Regions from separate parts of the Massilia scottii genome, predicted to be linked through region 2. Evidence: predicted binding sites of a transcription regulator. Region 2 holds the regulator's gene; each other region holds the start of a gene.

Region 1 (3,966 bases), on a different contig from region 2:
GCGTCCGCTGACGTGGAATCCGTCGTTCCTTGCAGTGCCAGGAACGACGGAGCCGAGGTTAACGGCATGTCAAACGGCTACAGTGAGCGGCTTGACCGTCCGCGCCCTCTTACGCCTTCGCTTCCCCGCCCAGCGCCTCCACCAGCTCGGTCATCAGCTTGGCCAGCTCGCCCGTCATCAGCATCATGTCGTTGTCGAAGCGCTCTTCATCATTGCGCGTGCTCGTGTCGCTTTCCTTGATGACGTCGAGCGGCTTGATGCCCTTGATCGCCAGCGATTCGGTCAGCACGAACGAAATCTTGTCGTCCCACGTCATCGCCAGGCGCGTGCACTGCTTGCCTGCCGCGATGTGACGGCGGATATCGTCCACTTCCAGCGCGTGCTTCACGTAACGCACAGCCGCCTTGCTCTCGCCGGTGGCGCGCAGTTCGGTATCCTGGTCGATCGTGAAGCCCACCGGCGCTTCGTCGGTTTCCAGCCAGGCCGTCATCACGGCCACCGGCGAGCGCTGCACGCGCAGGCTTTCCAGCGGCATGCGGTCGACCGCCTTGAGCAGCAGCTTGATGACTTCGTCGGCCTTGGCCGGGCTGGCGGCGTCGACCACCAGCCAGCCGTTGACCGGATCGATCCAGGTGAAGGTGTTGCTGCGGATGCTGAAGGCGCGCGGCAACAGTTCATCGGCCACGCGCTCCTTGAGTTCCTTCATGGCTTTCTTGCCTGGTGCAAAGCCCTGGGCTTCTTCCAGCTCGGCCGCCTTGGCCTTGGCCACCTGGTTGATGACCGACGATGGCAGCAGCTTCTTTTCGGTGCCCAGCAGAATCAGCATCTGCTTGTTGACGGTGTGAACCAGCATGCCGTTGTTGCGCGGCGAATCCCAGCCCTGGCGCAGCAATTCGTTACTGGTGGCTGGAACGAAACTCATGGGCGCCAGCGCCGCTTCGAGTTGCTCAGGAGTGAATGCCCACGGTGCGGGAAGACGGTAAATCTGAAGATTCTTGAACCACATTGTGCTTTACCTTGTTTGAGTCAGTATTTACAGCGGGATGAAGCAGGAAGGCGCGGCGAGCCGCTTTCACGTCCTGCGTAACGGCCTGCCCCGGAGGCAGGACTGGCGTCGTCCGAGACAAATCATCTTTGCGAAGGGAACGACATTTTACACGTCCGCATCGGCGAACAGGCTTAACTGTTCGAGGTTTTCGGCCTCGCCCAGCCGCACCCCGACGCCCAGCAGGCGCACAGGCTGCCTGCCGCGCGCATAGCCGGTTTCCATCAGTTTGGCGTATTGCCCCATGTGTGGCGCGATGCCAACACATTCCACGGTGGTCTGGTGAAAATCGGCGAACTTGAGTTTAACGAACAGCTTTTGCACGCTTTTCTGGGCTCCGGCGCGGGCAATGCGCGCGTTGAGATTGTCGAACAGTTCCGGCAGCAGGGCGATGCAGGCCGGCAGGTCCGGCACGTCCGGCGTGTAGGTTTCCTCGACGCTGACCGACTTGCGTTCGCGCTCGTTGCACACCGCGCGGTTGTCGATGCCGCGGCACAAATCGTGCAGGCGGGTGCCGAAGCTGCCGAAGTGGTGTTGCAGTTCGAGCAGGGTCCAGGTGCGCAGGTCGGCGCAGGTTTGCACCCCCAGCTTGTTGAGCTTGGCGGCGGTGACCTTGCCGACGCCGTGCAGTTTCTTGACCGGCAAGGCGGCGACAAAAGCGTCGACCTCGTCCGGGCGCACCAGCCACAGGCCGTCGGGCTTGTTCCAGTCGCTGGCGATCTTGGCCACGAACTTGTTGGGCGCCACGCCGGCCGACGCGGTGATGCCGACCGTGTCGAAGATGCGCTTGCGGATTTCCTGCGCGATCAGGGTGGCGCTGCCTTTGCAGTGGGGCGAATCGGAGACGTCGAGATAGGCTTCGTCGAGCGAAAGCGGCTCGACCAGGTCGGTGTAGTCGCCGTAGATGGCCAGGATCTGGCGCGAGGCAATGCGGTATTTCTCCATGGCTGGCGGGATGACCACCAGGTCGGGGCACAGCTTGAGGGCCTGGGCGGTGGCCATGGCCGAGTGGATGCCGTAGCGCCGCGCTTCGTAGTTGCACGTAGCCACCACGCCGCGCTGGCCCGGCTGGCCGCCAACGGCCAGCGGCACCTCGCGCAGGGCGGGATTGTCGCGCATCTCGACGGCTGCGTAGAAGCAGTCGCAGTCGCAATGGATGATTTTTCGGGCTGGGGCGTTCACGCGGGCTGGTTTGCCCGGACAGGGCAACTACTGTAATTGCATACAGTATTCACTGAAATGGGATTTGTTGCAAGTTGGAAGGACGCGCAGGCGCGCCAGCTCGTCGTTCCCGCGCCGCGGCTCCTAACTTAAATGACTTCGGATCATCGACAAGGTGCTATCGGCAAAATCATCCACATGCACCTTGGCCGCGCGGTACTTCCAGCGCTTGATATACCAATCCTGGAACATCGCCACGATATGCGCCGCCAGCAAATCCGGCTTGCCGGCCGGCACCGGCGTGAGCTGGCTGATCATGTCGGCAATTTCGGCCTGGATCGACAACTCCGAATTTTTCGCCATGCCACGCTGCTCGAAACTGAGCACGCGCGAATCCATGTACACGAAGTAAAACCACGGCTGCAAAATCTCGGACAGGTAAATCGTCGCCCGCACCAGCGATTCGAGCCGTTCCAGCGGCGCCTGCACATGCTGGAACATGCGCGGCAATTCCTGGCTGGCATGCCGCACCACATCCTCGATCATTTCCGCCAGTTGATCCTTGCTCTCGATATAGCCGTACAGCCCACCCATCGACAAGCCCGTCTCGCGGCACAGGTCGCGCAAGCTCATCGCGCGAAAGCCGACCTCGTTGGCCAGGCGAAACGTGGCGCCGAAGATTTTTTCCATGTTTTCCAGCGCCGGCTTGCGGCGCTTGACGCCGATCCGCTCGGCGTGGTGGTCAACAATGTAGGCCCAGATCGTGTCGCCGTTGAGCGGCGTCATCTTTTCAAACTGGGCAAAGTCGAAGCGGGTGGACACCAGCGTTCCCATATGTGCATCTACCGCTAGAGTTGGTTTCGGGAATGATTATAGCTCGTTAAAACCACACATCAATTCAAAGCGCAAAACAAGCCCTCCAGATGCTGCACTGCGCGATGCTTTATCCGAAAGCCAGTGCTACATTAAAAAAACCGAGCGCTCGCTCTAATTCGTATTTTTCTCTTGCAACAGCTAGCAGCAAGGGTGGTCGCCCGGTAGCCGGAGGAATGCCCAGCTCGCACTGTGCAACTCCAGTTCCAGTAATCGACTTCAATCAAAAAACCATTATGGAGACAACATGAAGAATCGCTTTTGGAAGTGCCTGTCCGTTTTTCTCATCGCTATCCTCGTCGTTCCCACCCCGGCCCTGGCCGCGGGTTACACGCAAACCAAGTACCCCATCGTGCTCGTGCACGGCCTGTTCGGCTTTGAGAAACTGGGGCCGATCGAATACTTTTACCAGATCCCCTCGGCGCTGCGCAGCGGCGGAGCCCAGGTGTTTACCGTCACCGTCTCGGGCGCCAACAGTACCGAAGTGCGCGGCGAACAATTGCTCTCGCAAGTAAAGCAGATCATGGCCGCCACCGGCGCCGCCAAGGTCAATCTGATCGGCCACAGCCATGGCGGGCCGACCGTGCGCTACGTCGCTTCGGTGGCGCCCAGCCTGGTCGCGTCGGTCAGTTCCGTGGCCGGCGTGAACAAGGGTTCGGCGATCGCCGACATCCTGACCGGCAACGCCCCCAACGTGGGCAATGCGCTGGCCAACGCGGTGGGTGCGATGATGGACTTCCTGTCGGGCCGCTCGGGTTTGCCGCAAGATGGCGAAGCCGCGCTCAAATCGCTCACCACGGCCGGCTCGATCGCCTTTAACAAGCGCCATCCGCAGGGCGTGCCGACGAGCGCGTGCGGCGAAGGCGCCAACCATGTCAACGGCGTGT
Region 2 (3,966 bases):
ACACCAGGCTTTTGCTGCTGCGGTTCTTCTTGGCCAAAAATCCCGTGAACTGATGCACGGCGCCCAATTCGGCCTGGCTGAATCGACCTGAAATCTCGCCCGCGGCAAGCGCGGTGATTTCAAATTCGACCAACCTGGCTACCCCTGCTTCCATCTGCTGCGAACTGTGCATCAGTGTGGCGGTCACGATCGGCACGCCGGCCGGGGTATAGCGCAATACGTCGCGCTCGCAAATCAGGGCTACGAACTGGAGTTGATTCACCGAGGTGAGGTCAAGTCAGGTTCAGGGATCCCGGTCAACAATTACGCTGCTGCGGCTGGAGCTGGCGCTGGAGCGGCTGCAGGAGCAGGGGCTTCAGTGCGGTGGCTCTTGGCTGCGTCTTCACGTTGTACCGATTTCATCATCGGCGACGGCGCGGTTTCAGCCTTCTTCATCTTAACGGTGAGGTGACGCAGCACGGCATCATTGAATTTGAACGCGGTTTCGAGTTCCACGAGGGTCTCGTTGTCGCATTCGATGTTCAGGCAGATGTAGTGCGCTTTTGGCAGCTTCTGGATCGAGTAAGCCATCTGACGACGGCCCCAGTCTTCAACACGGTGAACCGAACCGCCGCGCGTGGTTACGCTGGCTTTGTAGCGTTCGATCATCGCCGGGACTTGCTCGCTTTGGTCCGGGTGGACGATAAAAACGATTTCATAATGACGCATGCATAACTCCTTAGGGACGTTTAAACAAATGCCCACCTCGGCGTCAAGACGAGTGTGGGAAGGGAAAGCCGGCGATTATAGCGTGAAATAGAGCAACAATCAAGGGCGCATTGAGAAAGCTGTGCGATTGCGCGTCGTTCATGGCACGAAGTCGTCGTCGAGCAGTTGGGCCGGGGTGTAGGGTGGCTCCGGCGGGAAAGCGCTTTTCGGTAGCCGGGTTTCGATGGCCGCGCTACGCACGGCGTGCGCATACTCTTGTCGTGCCATGCGCTCGACCGCCCTGCTCAGGCTGGGACTGCGCTCCAGCAGCCGAGCAATTGCGCGGCGCTGCTCGTTGATGGTCGCCAGCCAGCTCGTCGACTTGCGCCGCGGCTGATACTGGCACTTGAGCAGGCGCATGATCAGAACGTGCAGCCGGCTACACAATTCCCTTTGATTGCGGCCGACCATTTCCTCAAACTCCTCCACAAGGTGTTCGACATCAAGGTGTTCAAAGTCCCTGGCGCGCAACAGCCTCACCTGTTGATCGATCCATTGGATCAGATCATCGTCGTAGTCAGCAAGTGGCACCCCGAGTCGATCCATGACCCGCCTCCTCTACCCTGTATTTCAGTTCACGGCCCCTCATCCGGCGAGTACGACGGCACGAAGTCGTCGTCGAGCAGCTGCGCGGCACTGTAAGGTAGCGCAGCCGGGAAGATGGACTCCGGCAGGCGTGTTTCCCAAGCGGCACGCCGGCGCGCTTCGGCATAGCGCCGCGCTGCTAGTTCGGGTATGTCGGCAACCAGACTGGGACTGTCGGCAATCAGCAATTCCACGCCAAAACGGGCGTCGTTCAGCTTGATGCACCAGTGCCGTGGCTTGTACCGTGGCCGCAACTGCAAACTGAGCAAGTACGCAGTGATATATTCAAGGTGCCCCTCGAGCTCACTCCGGTCGGCACGCACTGCGCCTTCAAGCTCGTCGATGAGGTTGTCGACATCAAGTAGCTCGAACTTTCCCATACGCAGCAACTCCGCCTGATCCTCAAGCCACAGCACAAAATCTTCCTCATAACCCACCCTTGGAACCTCAAGCCGATCCATGACTCACCTCCTCTGCTACTTGTTGGACAGCGCCCATCGCAAATAATTCGCCTGTTCGGCTAATTAACCCTTGCATTGCGCGAAATACTGTACAAAAATACAGTCTGTCCATATACACAGTCCCGCATACCGATGATCAAGCTCACTCCAAGGCAAGAACAAATCCTCAACCTGATCAAGGATGCGATCGAGAACACGGGCTTTCCTCCTACCCGTGCCGAGATCGCCAATGAACTGGGCTTCAAGTCGGCCAACGCGGCCGAAGAGCATCTGCAGGCGCTCGCGCGCAAGGGCGCCATCGAAATTTCGCCCGGCACCTCGCGCGGCATCCGCCTGATCGGCGCCAGCGTCGACGCCATTGCCATGCCGCCGCCGAACCTGCTCATGTCGCTGCCGCTGGTCGGGCGCGTGGCCGCCGGTTCGCCCATCCTCGCGCAGGAGCATGTGGAAGCGACCTACAGCGTGGACCCGGCGATGTTTTCGTCGCGTCCCGATTTCCTGCTCAAGGTGCGTGGGTGGTCGATGCGCGACGCCGGCATCATGGATGGCGACCTGCTGGCCGTCAAAAAGGTCGACAGCGCCAAGAATGGCCAGATCGTGGTGGCCCGCATCGGTGACGATGTCACCGTCAAGCGCTACAAAAAGACCGGCTCGCTGATCGAACTGCTGCCGGAAAATCCGGACTTCAAGGTGATCCACGTCGATCCCGCAACCGACGAGTTCGCGCTTGAAGGCCTGGCGGTAGGGTTGATGCGCAGCTGGAACTGAGCGTGCGGGCGCGGTTCCACTGCGCCCTTGCCGCCTAGTCGCCCTTGCGCGGCGCTGTCGCCGCCGCTTCGGTGACGATGCGGTTGTGTTCCTTGATGTAGGCGTCGGTGGCGGCACGCCACGCGCCGAAGTCGGCCAGCACCAGCTTGGCCGAGACCTTGGCGTTTTCGGCGATGCCCGCATACACGCCTTCCAGATACACGCGCGACTGCTCGGTTTCTTCCTTGGTCAGCAGGTCGGCCACATCCTTGGGAATGCGCTTGGTCAGCGGGCTGGCCTCGTTCAGGTTGCGCACGAAGCCGTTGTAGCAATCCTGCCAGGCCGCGACCTTGGCCGACACGCTCTCGATTTCTTCGTTCTGCTTCGACATGGCCGGAATGCGCGGCGCCGGGCAACGGAACTGGCCCGTTGTCAGGTCGGCGCCATCGTATTTGCCGATCCAGTAATCCAGGTCGGCACGGCGCGCATCGCGCTTTTTCATCATCTCCAGCGAGCCGGCCGCAGTCTTGTTACCCTTGGCGGCGGACTTCTTGAACCAGGCTTCGGCCTTGGCCAGGTCGACCGTGCCGGCCTCGCCGTAAAAATACATCTCGCCCATGTGCAGCTGGGCTTCGGCGTTGCCGGCGTTGGCCAGCTTGGTGTACAGCTGCAGCGCTTGCGGATAAGCCTTTTTCGCGAACAGGGCGTTGGCGTTGGCCAGCTCGTCCGCGTGCGCCACGCCGGCGAGCATCAAGCCCAGGCAGAACAGGTATTTCTTCATCGCGTGTAGGACCTTGTATTTGTACGAACCATGTGGACAAACCCGCATCGTCACCAGATGACATGACAGGGCGGCGCGCGCCGTCCTGCCCCGTTCAATCCAGCGCGGAGCGGAAGTCGTCGAGCAAGTCAGCCGTGTCTTCGATGCCGACCGACACCCGGATCAGCGATTCGGCGATGCCCATGCTGGCGCGCCGCTCGGCGCCCATCTCGTAGAAGATGGTGTGCGAGACGGGAATGACCAGGGTGCGCGTATCGCCCAGGTTACTGGCGGAGATACCGAGCTTGAGGCGATTGAGGTAATCGAAGCAATCGATGCCGTCTTTCAGTTCAAAGCTCAACAGCGAACCGTAAGCCTTGAACAGATCGCTCGCCAGCGCGTGCTGCGGATGCGATGCCAGGCCCGGGTAATACACCGCCGCCACGCGCGCGTCGGCTTCGAGCATGCGCCCGACTGCCAGCGCATTGGCCGAAGCGCGCTCCATGCGCAGCGCCAGCGTTTCCGCCCCCACCGCGATGTGGTGAGCCGCTTCCGGCGCCAGCGAGGCGCCGAAGTCGCGCAGGGCCTTGGCGCGCAACTGCGCCATGCCCCACTGCGCCGGCGCATTGCGCTTGTAGTTGGCCGCAATGTTCGGGAACGCGCTCC
Region 3 (3,966 bases), on a different contig from region 2:
AAATGGCGTGGTGCCGCCGATGGTGTGCACCGGGACTTGGCCCTTGCTGCCCCCGGAACGAATTTCGATGCGTGGCTGATCGCGGTATTCCGCCTCGCGAAAAGCCGACTCCTGATCGTTGAACGTATGTCCGTAGCGGCGTCCCCTGGACATACACGCATGTCGATCGCGGTGCAAGGCATCGGCGCCGATCAGATCCCCAACCAAGGTCAGCGCCAGGCCGGCATGATGGAAAAATGCAGTCTGTCTGCGGCCGCGGGCCATGCGCATGTCCTCGCGGGCCCCAGCTTCATCAAGCGCTAGTTTCCAGCCGACATCGCCGAGACAGGCCGTGTTCGAGAAAAATCCCTGGAACCGGACAGGGATATCTTCGGACTGCATAACAGGAATCCTATGCAAATGAGCCATCGACAATGCTTTCCTTGAGATCAGCAATTTCCGCCTCGACGTTGCGCACCATCTGCTTGGCGGAATCGAGGCGCCGCAACGCGCCAATGAGCGCCGTCTTCGCCTTCTTCGCCTTTTCGGCGTCGATCTCGGCGGTCGCTTCGGCGATCATAGCTTCCAAATTTGTCATTATTTTCTTTCGGTGAAATGGGTAAATGGGTCAGGCAATGGCCGCTGGTGGCTGGTGGGTATGCACACGTGCATGCCCGCCGCCAGCGCCTGCGGTGGGGCCGGGATACATTGCCATCTGGCGCGGCGACTCGGACAGTTCAACCCAGTGGGTGATGCCGGCATACAGCCTAACGCTCCCGTCTTCCTGCTCGGCGCCCCAGCAGGACGGCGCGTGCGCGAGACGCATGGGGAACCCGGTCACGATAGTGTCCTCGAACAGGAAGGCAACACGGGAGCCTGGATAGCCCCAGGGCGCTGTATCGCCAGGATAAAGGGGCGGTGGCAGGCCGTCGATGGCGATATCGTGCACGGTGATTGTCAGCTCTCTCATCGCACGTCTCCATGTGCTAGGAGGGGGTAGGGCATGCTTGAACTCCGGTCTGGTTGCAGAAGACCGCAGTGTGCGGGAGGTTTTGAAGAAACTTGGAAATCAGTTTAATGTTGACATGAGGATAAATGTCATTGACACGTCGCAAACACCGGCTTTGGAAGGATGGCGCTAATGGGGAGAAGGATCATACTGAAGTTTTACACGGGAGGAAATATGATCGAGGACCTTGACGATTGCGGCACCACCCCCATCACGTTGAACGCGTCTGCGGAACGTGAACTTCCATGGGACGACGGGACGTTATCCAATCTACTGGCGCATATTTCGAGGACGCCCGGAGTTCCGATCTGCCGCGTCGATGAAGACGAACTGGACACCTGGCATCAGCGAGACAGTTTGATCACTGATCTAGGGCCCGTAAATGAAGTGATTGAGTTGTCATGTGACGAACCGACCACCGAATCAGGCGCCGGCGGCGGACGTGTTAAGGACCGCGCCAAAGTGCTCACAAAATAGACGCGATGTTTTAGTCAATTTGTGGTATCTGCCTCCCATTCCAGGCATCGCGGCGAGGCTTATGGTTCCTCCGAAAATGCCGCCCCACACTCGCCGCAGATGATGTGCAGGCCCGGCTTGCCCCACACGCTGGTCTTGATCGGGCAGCTGCAGGAATACTTGGACCGATTGCTCTCGTTCACCGCGCCGCCTACGAGCTCGACTGGCTGCAGCACCAACGCGACGCCGCTGTCGGCCGGGATCGCGGCCGCCGTCGCCGGTAAGCCCGCCAGCATGCCTGGCGCGGCGGCGCCAGTCGCGCTTTCTCCGGGACGGTACGCCACAAAGCGGTCGTACCACGAAATTTGGAAGTCGCGAGTGAGCAGGCCCCGGCACGCCTCAAGGAAACGGCCGCCTTCGATCGGATAGTCGGCCATCTTATCGCCCGTCTTTTTCCCGCCTGGCAGACCAGTGGTGGACGGCATCAGGCCAATCGCTTCCATCTTTTCAGCCCATTCCTTGTCGTGGTACCGGCGCCGGGCAGGTGTGCCGTGCTGATGCTGCCATAGGTGGCACATTTCATGGACCATGGTTGCCATAATCTCGATCAGCGGGACGACGGCAAAATAGGCGGGGTTCATCGCAATCTCGTGCAGTTCCTCCTTGCTGCGGTTGCCGAAGCGCGCCGCAGAGAAATAACCCATGGTGCGTTCCTTGCGTTGCAGGGTCAGCAGACAGTCGGCCAGGCTGTTGTCGAACAGCTCAACGTTGAAGGTGTCGTAGGCCAGTTGCAGCTCGGCATAGACGATCGCGGTTTGCCTGGGTTCGCCTTTCCATCTGTGCTGATGTGGCGCTTCCGCTGGCCGAACCCGCGCGAGATGAATAGGCCCGGCATCCGGCAGGCGTGGGTGTTCGTGTTGCCAATGCGCTGTCGGCGATTCATAGCTGCTGAGGTCGGGCATTTTAAGCTGCCGTAAAATAAAAGTGCATTTTAGCAATTTTGGATTGTGCAATCCACATCTTGTTTGGGTTTTGGCTTGTGCAATCCAAACATAGTTGCCGCCGGCGCGGCGGCCAAGCCAGCACATCGCACTTGTCAAGAGGCGATGGATAGACTACTGTATAAAATCACAGTATTTTATGTTAGCCGACGATGCTCGCCCATTCCCATCCCACCCCCGAGGAATTGCACCCAGCGTTGTGGCGCGCGTCCCAACTGGCGCGTTCCGCGGCGCGGTGCGTCGATACTGGGCACCCGGCCCTGTCGAATCAGCTACCTGGAGGCGGCTGGCCAATGGGCGTATTGATCGACCTGCTCGTCCAACAAGCGGGGATTGGGGAAGTGCGGCTGTTGGCGCCGGCGCTTGTACAAGTCGCGAAGCGCCGGGTGGTGCTGCTGCAGCCGCCCCATGCGCCGCAAACCCTCGCCCTGGCGGGCCTGGGCCTGGCCGCATCCGAGGTGCTTTGGGTCAAAAGCAAGAGTGGCCCGGACGCGCTGTGGGCGGCCGAACAGATCCTTCGCTCCGCAAGTTGTGCTGCGCTACTGTTTTGGTCGAGCCACGTCCGGCCGGAAAGCCTGCGGCGGTTGAACTTGGCCGCCCAGGCTGGCGAGACGCTGTTTTTCATGATGCGCCCGATCGCGGCCGCGCAAGACGCGTCGCCGGCGCCGTTGCGACTGAGTCTACGGCCGGCTCGGGGAGGTATCGATGTCGGGTTCGTCAAGCGCCGCGGCCCGCAACGCGACGATTGCCTTTTCATCCCTTTAAGCGGACCAGGACATGCCACAGTATGCCGACCTGTACCTGTCGAGCATCTCGTGCCTACGCGTGCCCTCGAAGCTGTGATCTAGGGCAAACGCCGTAACTATAGCGGGAACTCTGGCCACCTGACGTAATCGAACAAGCTCAACTTTGTTAAAGGAGAGCGCCATGAATTCAATCCCCTCTGTCCGTGTCGAGCACGATCGCGTCATCGTGAAAGTCGGAGAGTTCCTGCAGCAATGCGCGAAATACAAGCGCGCCCTCGCCCTGGCGGTCGTCGATAACTTCACGATCGGCCACATGGCGGCCGCGCTGTGGCTCAAAGAGCGCCATGAAATGAGCCTGTCGATCGACAATCTGTACAGCTTGGTCGAATTTTGGCCTACGGCTGTAGCGCTCCCCTACGGCACCAAGATCTCGCCTACTCGCGCTGCGCCGCTTCGCCCGGGAAAATTTAATCCCATGCACCTAATCGAGTACTTCGAGCACGGAGCGCCAGTGACTCCCTTAGCGCGCGGCTCTTCAATCTAAAGAACGCCAGAAGTGGGATCGTAACAGCGCTCCTGCGTCCAGCGCGGCACTAGCAATGTGTGTTTCTGTTGTCGCAAAAGATACAGAACAGATGCATAAATGATCACACTAATGTATAATTATTAATTTGAGCGCCTGATTTATCATCGAGTCATATTTTTATGCTGCAAGCATAGATAAAATCAGCATTTTCCCTTAATGATATTGGGGGAAAGAATTCTTTCAGACACC
Region 4 (3,966 bases), on a different contig from region 2:
GGCCGTATTCGACGTGCTGGTTGAGCCACAGTTCGAGCGGCGGCTTGGCGAAGGTCGATACCAGCCGCACCGCATCGCGCGAGTTGAGGCGTTCCTTGATCTGGCCCTGGAACTGCGGGTCGAGCACTTTGGCCGACAGCACGAAGGACACGCGCGCGAACACGTCTTCCGGCAGCAGCTTCACGCCTTTCGGCAGCAGCGAGTGCATTTCGACGAAGCTTTTGACCGCGCCATACAGGCCGTCGCGCAGGCCCGATTCGTGGGTGCCGCCGTTCGAGGTGGGAATCAGGTTGACGTACGATTCGCGCACGACCGCGCCTTCTTCGGTCCATGCCACCACCCAGGCCGCGCCTTCGCCTTCGGCAAAGCCGTCGGTTTCGCCGTTCGAGTACTGGGCGCCTTCGAAGACGGGAATCAGGGTCTCGCCGCTGGTGCCTTGCGCCAGCATTTCATTGAGGTAGCCGCGCAGGCCTTCGTCGTACTTCCAGGTCGTCACGTCGCCGGTTTTGGCGAGGGTGAGGGTGACCGTCACGCCGGGCAGCAGCACGGCCTTGGAGCGCAGCAGGCGTTGCAGCTCGACCTGCGAGATCGCGGGCGAGTCGAAATACTTGGGGTTCGGCCAGGCGGTCACGCGGGTGCCGCTCTTCTTGCCGTCGCGCGGGGCCGGGATCGACGCCAGCGGCTCGATCACTTCGCCGTCGGCAAACGTCATCTTGTGCAGGCCGTTGCCGTTGTCTTCCTTGCGCCAGACCGTGATTTCCAGGCGCGAGGAGAGCGCATTGGTGACCGATACGCCGACCCCGTGCAGGCCGCCCGAGAAGGCATAGGCGCCGCCCGACCCCTTGTCGAACTTGCCGCCCGCGTGCAGGCGCGTAAAGACGATTTCCACCGTCGGCACGTTTTCTTCGGGATGCAGGCCGACCGGAATGCCGCGGCCGTCGTCTTCGACCGTGATCGAGCCGTCCACATTGACCGTCACGCCGATGTTCCTGCAATGCCCGCCCAGCGCTTCATCGGAGGCGTTGTCGATCACTTCCTGGATGATGTGCAGCGGATTTTCCGTGCGGGTGTACATGCCCGGACGCTGTTTGACGGGTTCGAGTCCCTTGAGGACCCGGATGGAGGATTCGCTGTAGTCGGATGCAGGTTTTTTGGTGGCCATGTCTAAGTTCTTTATGCGGATGCCTGCGCATTCTATCTTGTCGGACGGAAAAGGAGATAAATTGACTTGGATGAATGTGCTTGCCAGCCCGGGCGATTGTGGTTAGATTTGTACGCACACCAAGAAGTGTGTATAAAAACATTCCATAAGTTAGAAAAAATGCAATCAAAGAGGCAGTTACTCAGTGTTCGCCTGTTGGGCTTTCCTTCCGGCGAGGGAGCCGAGCTGGGAACAGCGCTGGCGCATCCCCCGCGCGACGGGCCGTCGTATTCTTGCTTGCTGGGCGATAGTTTGCAAGAACCGGACCTGGTTATTGCCAATGGCGACGATCTAAGCGCGCTGGCCGCCTTGCTGGCGTGGCAGCCGGACCTGACCCGTCCCGCCCTGGTGATCGGCTCGGCCGGGATGGAGTTTCCCTGCGCACAGCTGGCACGTCCGCTCGACATGTTCCAGATGTTCAAGCTGCTCACCGACATGGCGCGCAAACGCGTCGACGCGCTCACCGGCATGCTGGCGCCCGAGGCGCCGCCCGTGCACGAGCGGCGGCGCCGCATTCGCCTCGATCTCGACACCACCGATCCGGCCGAGTTCGTGAAGATGCGGCGCCACGCGCCCAACGGCGCGGTGCTGATCGTCGACAAGCGCGGGGCGCTGCGCGACCATGTGGCGCGGCTGCTGTCGGCGCACCAGGTGTCGGTGGAGTGGACCGAGAGCGCGGCGGCGGCCGTGCGCCTGTGCGCGGAGACGCCGGTATCGGTGGTGATGATCAATACCTCGACCCCCGGCATCGATCCGTATGCGCTGTGCAGCGAGATCAAACAGCAGGAACGTGCCGATCGCATCGCCGTGGTGCTGCTGGTGAACCAGGCCTCCGGCTACGACACGGCGCGTGCGCGCACGGCCGGCGTACGCGGGCTGCTCGACAAGCCGATGGCCGACCGCCACCTGGTGGCGGCACTCAAAAAGCTGCTGTCGCTGCCGCCCTGATGACGCGGCGGTCACAATTTTGTTACAACTTTGAATCGTGCGCTTGCATGGGAGCGCTATATTTAAGGCATGCCCGATACCGACAAGCTCTTGCCACCCATTGCTGTTCCCGATCCTGTTCCTGTTCCGGAGTCCGACCAGGAGAAGGATGGCGGCGCTCATGCCCCGCGCGTCCCCGACCGCCGCGCCGATGCGCTGCCGCGCTACCAGAAAGACAGCGACACGCCGCTGGCGCTGGCGCGCCGCGTGCTGGCCTCGCGCTGGCGCAACCTGCGCGAACGGATCGGGCGCGATTTCATGCGCCGCACCCTGCGCATTGGCGTATCGGCGCGGATTTTTCATCCGGAGCCCGGGTCGACGGGACTGCGCAGCAAGAACCTGCAGTATCTGGAGGAGTCGATCGCGCAGTGGGTCATGTCGCGCGATGTGCTGGTGTTTATGATCCCGACGGTCAATACCAACGGGCTTCTTCATCCGAGTAACATCACCTTGCGCCACTATGCGCGCCATCTGGACGGGCTGGTGCTGCAGGGCGGGGCCGACGTGTCGCCGCAGACGTATTCGGAAACGCCGACCCGGCCCGAGTGGAGCGGCGACCGCGCGCGCGACGTGTACGAGCTCGAACTGCTGCATGAATTCGTCGACGCCGGCAAGCCGGTGCTGGGCATTTGCCGCGGCTGCCAGTTGATCAACGTGGCGTTCGGGGGCACCTTGTACCAGGACGTGGCGACCAATGTGCCGGCGGCGCACGCGCACGTGCACAGCGATTACGACGCGCACCGGCACAAGGTGATTTTCCCGTCCGGGTCCTCGCTCGGGCGCATGTTCCCGGATGTGCGCCGGCCGGTGGTCAATTCGATTCACCACCAGGCGGTCAAGGACCTGGGGCGCGATGTCCTGGTCGAGGCGATGTCGGACCCGGATGGCATCATCGAAGCGATTCGCTATCAGCGCGCCAATTTTGTCATGGGATTGCAGTGGCACCCGGAGTTTCACCGGGCCGGCGGGGTGGATCTTTTGGATTGCACGCCGATTCTCGATGAATTCTTGCGGGCGGCGCGCGAGACGCGGCTCTGACTGCGGGCCGGTCCCTATCGTCGCCCCCGCGCCTTGGCGCGGGAACGACGACAGTTAGCGCTTCCCCCTGAACCGCCGGATCGCCGCATTCACCATCCCCTCCGCGCTCCCCTGTTCCTCATACTGCCGGCGTAAATACGTCGCGTCGCTGGCCTCCTGCGCCGCCGTCGACAAATGCCGCAGCGCGCCCAGGCTCCCGAGCGCCTCGCCATGCGGCTCCATCTTGCGTAGCGTCGTCAGGATATCCTCGCGCAGCGACATGGTTTCGTAGGTCTTGGGGTGCGTAATCGCCCCATCGAGCCCGAAACGGCACGCCTGGAAGCGGTTGAAGTTGTACACCAGGTAGTCATCCTCCACCGGCGGCTCCTCGCGCCGCTCCAGCAGATGCCGGCACAAGGCCTGCAGATACCCGGCCAGCGCCGCCGCCCGTTCCACCGTCAGCGGCGTGTCGCACACGCGCAGCTCGATGGTCCCGTACTCCGGCTTGGGCCGCACGTCCCAGTAAAAATCCTTCATGCTCTTGATGATGCCGGTGCCTTCCATCTTCGCGAAATACACATTCGCAAATTCGTCCCAGCTCAATGTGAACGGCGCGCGTCCGCTCATCGGAAACGCAAACACGGAATTGAGACGCGCCGAATCGAACAGGCTGTCGTGCCCCTGCACGAACGGCGACGACGCCGACAGCGCAATAAAGTGCGGAATGTACCGGTTCAGCGAGTGCAGCAAGAACATCGCAT

Evidence for each region. Region 2 encodes LexA, which represses DNA repair genes until DNA is damaged. Its sites were predicted from a motif close to ACTGTATNNNNATACAGT; they were not measured.
Region 1: the regulator LexA is predicted to act here: its motif matches at 2,257-2,274, upstream of dinB (DNA polymerase IV).
Region 3: the regulator LexA is predicted to act here: its motif matches at 2,562-2,579, upstream of imuA (translesion DNA synthesis-associated protein ImuA).
Region 4: the regulator LexA is predicted to act here: its motif matches at 1,288-1,305, upstream of RBA41_RS04845 (DNA topoisomerase IV subunit B).

What each region holds. Positions count from the first base shown of each region.
Region 1 covers NZ_JAVCWM010000013.1:111,146-115,111, reverse strand. The annotation lists gene RBA41_RS19160 (recombination-associated protein RdgC) at 110-1,006, opposite strand; gene dinB (DNA polymerase IV) at 1,154-2,227, opposite strand; gene RBA41_RS19150 (TetR/AcrR family transcriptional regulator) at 2,351-3,028, opposite strand; gene RBA41_RS19145 (lipase family alpha/beta hydrolase) at 3,327-3,966, shown strand, end outside.
Region 2 covers NZ_JAVCWM010000016.1:71,294-75,259, reverse strand. The annotation lists gene priB (primosomal replication protein N) at 1-262, opposite strand, end outside; gene rpsF (30S ribosomal protein S6) at 304-708, opposite strand; gene RBA41_RS21710 (DUF29 domain-containing protein) at 847-1,293, opposite strand; gene RBA41_RS21705 (DUF29 domain-containing protein) at 1,323-1,793, opposite strand; gene lexA (transcriptional repressor LexA) at 1,926-2,561, shown strand; gene RBA41_RS21695 (tetratricopeptide repeat protein) at 2,596-3,321, opposite strand; gene RBA41_RS21690 (cystathionine gamma-synthase family protein) at 3,416-3,966, opposite strand, start outside.
Region 3 covers NZ_JAVCWM010000030.1:20,876-24,841, reverse strand. The annotation lists gene RBA41_RS28315 (hypothetical protein) at 1-381, opposite strand, end outside; gene RBA41_RS28310 (hypothetical protein) at 392-577, opposite strand; gene RBA41_RS28305 (hypothetical protein) at 608-949, opposite strand; gene RBA41_RS28300 (hypothetical protein) at 1,163-1,465, shown strand; gene RBA41_RS28295 (SprT-like domain-containing protein) at 1,525-2,406, opposite strand; gene imuA (translesion DNA synthesis-associated protein ImuA) at 2,598-3,293, shown strand; gene RBA41_RS28285 (hypothetical protein) at 3,373-3,735, shown strand.
Region 4 covers NZ_JAVCWM010000003.1:145,350-149,315, reverse strand. The annotation lists gene RBA41_RS04845 (DNA topoisomerase IV subunit B) at 1-1,162, opposite strand, end outside; gene RBA41_RS04840 (response regulator) at 1,454-2,149, shown strand; gene RBA41_RS04835 (gamma-glutamyl-gamma-aminobutyrate hydrolase family protein) at 2,219-3,226, shown strand; gene RBA41_RS04830 (YbdK family carboxylate-amine ligase) at 3,281-3,966, opposite strand, start outside.